Regions from separate parts of the Candidatus Pelagibacter sp. HIMB1715 genome, predicted to be linked through region 2. Evidence: riboswitches for the same ligand, from Rfam matches in the RefSeq annotation. Region 2 holds a riboswitch; the other holds the start of a gene.

Region 1 (3,416 bases), on a different contig from region 2:
ATTAATATCTAATTGATGTTTAAGGATACCGTCCCAAGCATCTGTTACTCCACCTGAGGATCCTGGTAAGGCAAATATGTATTTACCATTTGATAGAACTGCACAAGCTCTAGATTGAATTGAAGACGTACCAACTGTTTTTAAACTAATAGTCCTAAAAACTTCGCCAAATCCTGGAATATGTTTATCTGCTATTTCATCAACAGCCTCGGGTGTAATATCTCTTCCAGTTAAACCTGTGCCACCAGTTGTAATGATAACATCAATATCTTTATGATTAGTCCAGTCTTTTAGAATTTTAACTATATCTGCTTTATTATCTTTACAAATTTTTCTGTCAATTAATTGATGATTGGCCTCTTTAATTTTTTCAACCAAGATCGCACCAGATTTATCGTTATCAATTGTTCTTGTATCTGTTACAGTTAGTAAAGCTATATTTACAATCATAAATAAATTTTTTTAATGATTATACTTACAATATTTTTTTTTATAACTGCAATATTATATTCAAGTATAGGATTTGGTGGTGGCTCTACTTATCTTGCTTTACTTTTAATTTGGGATCTCCCTTACTATATTTTTCCAATTTTAGCTTTGATTTGTAATATTATTGTAGTCTCTGGAAATTCTATAAATTTTTTAAAATCAAAGAATATTAATTTTAATTTACTTTACCCTTATTTAATTGGTTCTATACCTTTTGCTTTTATCGGAGCATCTATCTCAATTGACAAAAATTTATTTGAGATTCTACTTTTCTTCATTTTAATATTAGCTGGAGTTTTTTTACTTATTGAAAGTAAATCATTTAACAAAAAAGAAATTGTTGTTAAAAAAATACCCTTTATATTATCAATATTAATAGGATCGATAATTGGTTTTATATCTGGTTTGGTTGGAATTGGCGGTGGGATATTTTTAAGTCCTATACTATTTTTGATGAAAGCAGGATTTCCAAAGCATATAACAAGTTCTGCATCCTTGTTTATTTTAGTAAATTCAATTTTTGGTATAAGTGGACAATTAACAAAGGATATAGTCTTCAACGAATTTCTAAATTACTGGCCACTATTTATTGCTGTATTAATTGGAGGCCAAATTGGAAGTTTTTTAAATATAAAATTCCTATCTAACAAAATATTAGCTCTGATGACTTCATTCTTAGTAATTTTTGTTGCTATAAGGATGGGCATAACACTTATAGCATAAGTTGAATTAATTATTTTTTGATATATTTAATCTCTCATGAAAAATTTTAAACCATTTGGTCCTTCAATAGGAAAATCTAAAATTTCTAAAAAATTTTTAGAAAAAATTAACAAGGAAGTTGATACAAAAATCTTCTCAAAATTAAATGATTATAGTCCAAAACTAGCAAGTCAAATTAGAAAAGAAGTTCAAATTTCTAAAAGTTTTATAAAAAAAAATTTGGAAAAAGAATTAATAAAAAATATTAAAATTTTTCTAAACAAAGAAAATATTAAAAAAATTAAAGAAATTAAAATTTTAAACCTATGGGTCGTTAGCCAATACAAAAATGAGTATAATCCTATACATTATCATGAAGGAGACTTATCGGGTGTTGGTTATTTGAAAATTCCAAAACATATGACAAAAAATAAAAATGTTAAAAATAAAAAAATAAAAACCAATGGTACGATTGATTTTATTAATGGGCAAAAAGCTTTTCTTTCAAAAAGTATTTTTAATTTGATACCAAAAACAGGCGATCTTTTAATATTTCCCAATTACTTAATGCATACAGCCTACCCATTTAATATTGAGGAAGAAAGAAGATCATTTTCTTTCAATGCTAAAATTATTTTTAAAAAATAATTTACAAATTTTAATATTATTATATAAATCTACCAGCCGATTTGATCCTATTGCGGGCATAAACTGCTAAAATGGAAATTCCCAATAGATCTAATTAGCAAGGTAGTTGAACTATATTGTGCACCTGCATCTAGCTTAAGCACTAAAAAAGTGAGGGTAAAATGAATAAGGATTTTTTTAAAACAACAAAAATTTTAGATGGTGGAATGGGTCAAGAATTATTGGCCAGAGGTATGGAGCCCAAGGGAACTTTGTGGAGTGCAAATGCTTTAATTGAAGAAAAATACCACGACTTAATACTTAACATTCATAATGATTTTATTAAATCGGGAGCTGATGTAATTGTAACTACAACTTTTACAACGAGAAGAAAAAGATTGAGAGAAAATGGAATAGAAGATCAATTTAAATTCTTAAATCAAAAAGCCTGTGAAATTGCACAAAAAGCTAAATTAAATAATCCACATATTAAAATTGCAGGAGGACTCCCGCCTCAAGATTTGACATATGAAGAAGACAAGAGAAGTGAAAAAGAAATTACAAAAGATCATTTGGAATTAGCAGAAATACTAAACCCTTCAGTAGATTTTTTCTATTTTGATGTATGGAGCAGTATCAAAGAAATTAGATGTGGAATAGAAGCTATTAAAAAATTTAATAAACCATACTTGGTTGGGGTTCATATTTCTGAGGGAAACTCTTTACCAAGTGGAGAAAAAATTTCTGAAATTAATTCAATAATTACCGAAAATTGCCTAGGAGTAATTCTAGCATGTGTTTCGCCTGAAAGTTATGAGAATAATTTAGATGAAATTCAAAAACTTAAAGTTCCATTTGGTTTCAAATTAAACGGATTTGTCACAACTAAACCAAAAGGTGGTTATACTTCTCAATATAAAGAGAATGATGGATCTAACCCCAATAGTTTTTTAGGTCAAAGAAAAGATTTAGATCCTGAAAAAATATCAATTTTTGCAAAAAAATTTAGAGAAAATGGAGCAACTATTCTTGGAGGATGTTGTGAAACTAGGCCTTCACATATAGAGGCAATAAAAAACACTATTTAAATTTTGTACCTTTTCTTACAAAATAGATACCTGTAGCAACTGCTATCAATGAAATTATAACTTTAATAGTAACCAATTCTTTTAAAAAGATATAACTTAAAATAGTTCCAAATATTGGAATTAAATAAGATACTTGAGATTGAAAAATTAAACCATTGTTAATTAAAATTCTAAATCTCAATAACCAGGCAATTCCAGTAGATACCAAACCAAGATAAATAACTGAAATAGTAGAATCTAATCTTGGTACAGTTTTCCAAGGTTGTTCAATAAAACATACTAAAGGTAATAATATAATAGTAGCCCAAATCAAAATTGAACTTGTTACATTTTCATTTTTTTTCTTACTTATTTTTAAAGTTAAAAGGCCTCCAATTACATAACAAGTAGCACCTAACAAAATTAATAATGCTGAAGTAAAGTTATTTTCATTAATTAATAAATTATCTGAAAATAAATAAACTATTCCTGAAAATCCAATTAGAACTCCTGTTGTTCTAATTAAATTAA
Region 2 (3,416 bases):
CCCGTATAAGACTTCTCAAGTGTTTTGATGATTTTTGATTGATTAACATTTTTTTCCAAATCTAAATAAATTGTACTTAATATACCTCTAAACATTGGTGATAAATGTGGAGTAAAACTAAATTGAAAATTTTTATTTGTAAATTTGCTTAAAAATTGATGAATTTCAGAATTATGTCTATGAAAACCAACACCATAAGCACTTAAAGACTCGTATAAATTCTTATCTTTATATTTTTTATGAACTCCTCTACCGGCACCAGAATATCCAGATTTTGAATCAATAATTATATTGTCTAATTTAACTAATTTTTTTTTAATTAACGGAACAAGAGGTAATAATATTGATGTTGGATAACATCCTGGACATGAAATTATATTGTGATTTTTTAATTCATCACGATTTATTTCGGGTAAACAATAAATGCTTTTCTTCTGTAATTTTGGAGCTCGATGTTTTTGTTTGTACCATCTTAAATAATCATTAGCTTTTTTTAATCTAAAATCTGCTGCTAAATCAATTAAAGTAACATTATCATTAAGTTTTTTTGCTATATCTTGAGCTTCACCATTTGGTAGAGCTGTAAAGACAACATCAATACCGTTTAACAATTTAGGATTAAATTTTACGATTTTAGGTAATTTTTTTTTTGACAAAGATTTATCATAATAAGAAATATTTTTTCCAACAGACGAATTTCCACATAGATATTTAATATTAATATATTTGTGATTAATTAATAACTTGATTAATTGAACACCAATATATCCTGTAGATCCGGCAACTAATGCATTAAGCTTAGGCATTTTTTATTATAGCAGTTTAAATTGTAAAAAAAATTATCTTTTAGAAAACTGGAAGCTTCTTCTAGCTTTTCTTCTACCAGGTTTTTTTCTCTCAACAGCTCTAGAGTCTCTGGTTGTGAGCTTTTCAGTTTTCAATGTTGTTTTTAAATTTTCATCAAAGAGAACCAAAGCTTTAGAAATACCATGAACCATTGCTCCAGCTTGACCTGTAGGTCCACCACCTTTTACGCTACATCTAACATCATAATCTGTAGCTTGATTTATAATTTCAAAAGGTCTTGTAATTTGCATTTTGTGAATTTCATCAGCAAAATATTCATTATATAATTTACCATTTACATAAATTTTACCAGAACCTTTTTTTAACCAAACTTTAGCTATTGAAGTTTTTCTTCTACCTGTCGCGTACTTACTATCTTTAAAATCTAACTTTAATTTTGGAGTTTTTGTATTTGATTGTACGTTTTCCATATTAATTTCTTGCTATGTTTTTATTGTTTAGTTTGTCTAATTCTATAACTTTTGGATTTTGTGCAGCATGAGGATGTTCACTTCCAGAATAAATTTTTAATTTTGTTAATTGTTTTCTCCCCAAAACACCACCTGGCAACATTCTTTTAACTGCTAGCTTTAAAGTTTCTCCAGGTTTTTTTTCATGAAGTTTTTCTGGTGTGGTAACTTTAATTCCACCAGGATGTCCTGTGTGTCTATAGTACTTTTTGTTTTGAAACTTCTTACCAGTAAATTTTGCTTGTTCGATATTTTTTACTACAACAAAATCTCCATCATCCATGTGAGGTGTATAAGTAGTCTTATTTTTACCTCTAATAATATTAGATACAACAGTCGCTAATCTTCCAACAACTGCATTTTTTGCGTCTATCTCGTACCAAGATGATGTAACTTGATCTTTTTTTGTGAATTTTGTCATTGTGCGAGGATTAATACTATTAAATTATTCAAAGTCAATTTTATATTTAGCTTGTAAAACATAACTAATATGCTATTTATCACTTGCCGATTTGATCCTATTGCGGGCGTAAAACTGCTAAAATGGAATTTTCATAAAATTATAATCGGTAGGCATTTGAACTGTATTGTGCGCCTAGCATAAAGCAAAAGCACTAAAAAAGGAGTAAAAATGAGTACAAAAAGAAATAATCCAGAAACTATTGCGATACATGGTGGAGACTACAGAAGTGATCCAGCTACAAATTCAGTAGCAGTTCCAATTTATAGAACAACCTCGTATAAATTTAATAACACTGAACATGCAGCTAATTTATTTGCGTTAAAAGAGTTTGGAAACATCTATACACGAATAATGAATCCAACTAACGATGTGTTGGAAAAGAGAATCGCTGCGCTTGAAGGTGGTCTTGCAAGTTTAACTGTAGCATCTGGACAAACCGCTTCTACTTTTGCAATATTAAACGTTGCTCAAGCTGGAGATAATATTGTTAGTTCAACAGATCTTTATGGCGGAACAGTTTCGTTGTTTACACACACTTTAAGTAAGCTTGGTATAGAAGTAAGGTATGCAGATCCGTCTGATCCAAAAAACTTTGAAAAAGCAATAGACGATAAAACTAGAGCTTTTTATGGAGAAACATTACCAAACCCATATTTAAGAGTTTTTCCAATTAAAGAAGTTTCAGATATTGGTAGAAAATATAACATTCCATTAATCTTAGATAACACTGCTGCCCCTGTAATTTGTAAACCAATTGAACATGGTGCTGCTGTGGTTGTTTATTCTTTAACAAAATATATAGCAGGTCATGGAACAGTAGTTGGAGGTGCACTAGTAGATGGTGGAAATTTTGATTGGACAGCAGATCCAAAAAGACAGCCACTATTTAATGAACCTGATGCAAGTTATGGAGGTGTTGTTTGGGGTAAAGCTGTGCCTGAATTAACAGGTGCAAATGTTGCTTTTGCAGTAAGAGCAAGAGTTACCTTGTTAAGAGATTTAGGATCAGCACTTTCTCCAGATAATGCATTTGGTGTTATACAAGGACTTGAAACAGTTGCTTTAAGAATGAAACAACACTGTGATAATGCTACAAAAGTTGTAGAGTACTTAAAAAATCATAAAGCTGTTGAGAGAGTAATTTATTCCACTGAACATAATGAAGAGATATCAAGTCGAGCAAAAAAATATCTGAAAAATGGTAATGGTGCTTTAGTTGGTATTGAATTAGCTGGTGGTATCGAAGCTGGTAAAAAGTTCATTGAGGCTTTAAAAATGTTTTATCACGTTGCAAATATAGGTGATGCTAGAAGTTTAGCAATACACCCAGCAACAACTACTCACAGTCAATTAAATGATGATGAATTAGCTGCTTCAGGTGTAACGCCAGGATATGTTAGACTTTGTATTGGTTTAGAACATATTGATGATATCATTGATGATTTAGATCAAGCTTTAAACAAATCATCAAAAGGTAATTTAAAAGCAGTTAGTTAATTTTATTTATATGTCTACAAATAGAAATTAAGTAATTTGTCTTTTATATTTTGAGATAAATATAAAATACAAAGTTGAAAGTATTATCAAAATAGAATTTATCTGGTGTAAAGATGCAAATAACATTTTTACTCCAGATA

What was found. A riboswitch is a leader RNA that binds a small molecule or an ion and turns the genes downstream of it on or off. The one in region 2 is predicted to bind S-adenosylmethionine.
Region 1: another riboswitch for S-adenosylmethionine. It lies ahead of ACTTAY_RS02820 (homocysteine S-methyltransferase family protein); the one in region 2 lies ahead of ACTTAY_RS06785 (O-acetylhomoserine aminocarboxypropyltransferase/cysteine synthase family protein).

The regions. Positions count from the first base shown of each region.
Region 1 covers NZ_JBNAJY010000005.1:59,568-62,983, forward strand. The annotation lists gene ACTTAY_RS02805 (molybdenum cofactor synthesis domain-containing protein) at 1-450, opposite strand, end outside; gene ACTTAY_RS02810 (sulfite exporter TauE/SafE family protein) at 466-1,212, shown strand; gene ACTTAY_RS02815 (putative 2OG-Fe(II) oxygenase) at 1,249-1,839, shown strand; SAM riboswitch class V at 1,931-1,993, shown strand; gene ACTTAY_RS02820 (homocysteine S-methyltransferase family protein) at 2,001-2,906, shown strand; gene ACTTAY_RS02825 (DMT family transporter) at 2,899-3,416, opposite strand, start outside.
Region 2 covers NZ_JBNAJY010000031.1:3,479-6,894, forward strand. The annotation lists gene argC (N-acetyl-gamma-glutamyl-phosphate reductase) at 1-806, opposite strand, end outside; gene rpsI (30S ribosomal protein S9) at 840-1,277, opposite strand; gene rplM (50S ribosomal protein L13) at 1,279-1,737, opposite strand; SAM riboswitch class V at 1,879-1,945, shown strand; gene ACTTAY_RS06785 (O-acetylhomoserine aminocarboxypropyltransferase/cysteine synthase family protein) at 1,948-3,276, shown strand; gene ACTTAY_RS06790 (COX15/CtaA family protein) at 3,304-3,416, opposite strand, start outside.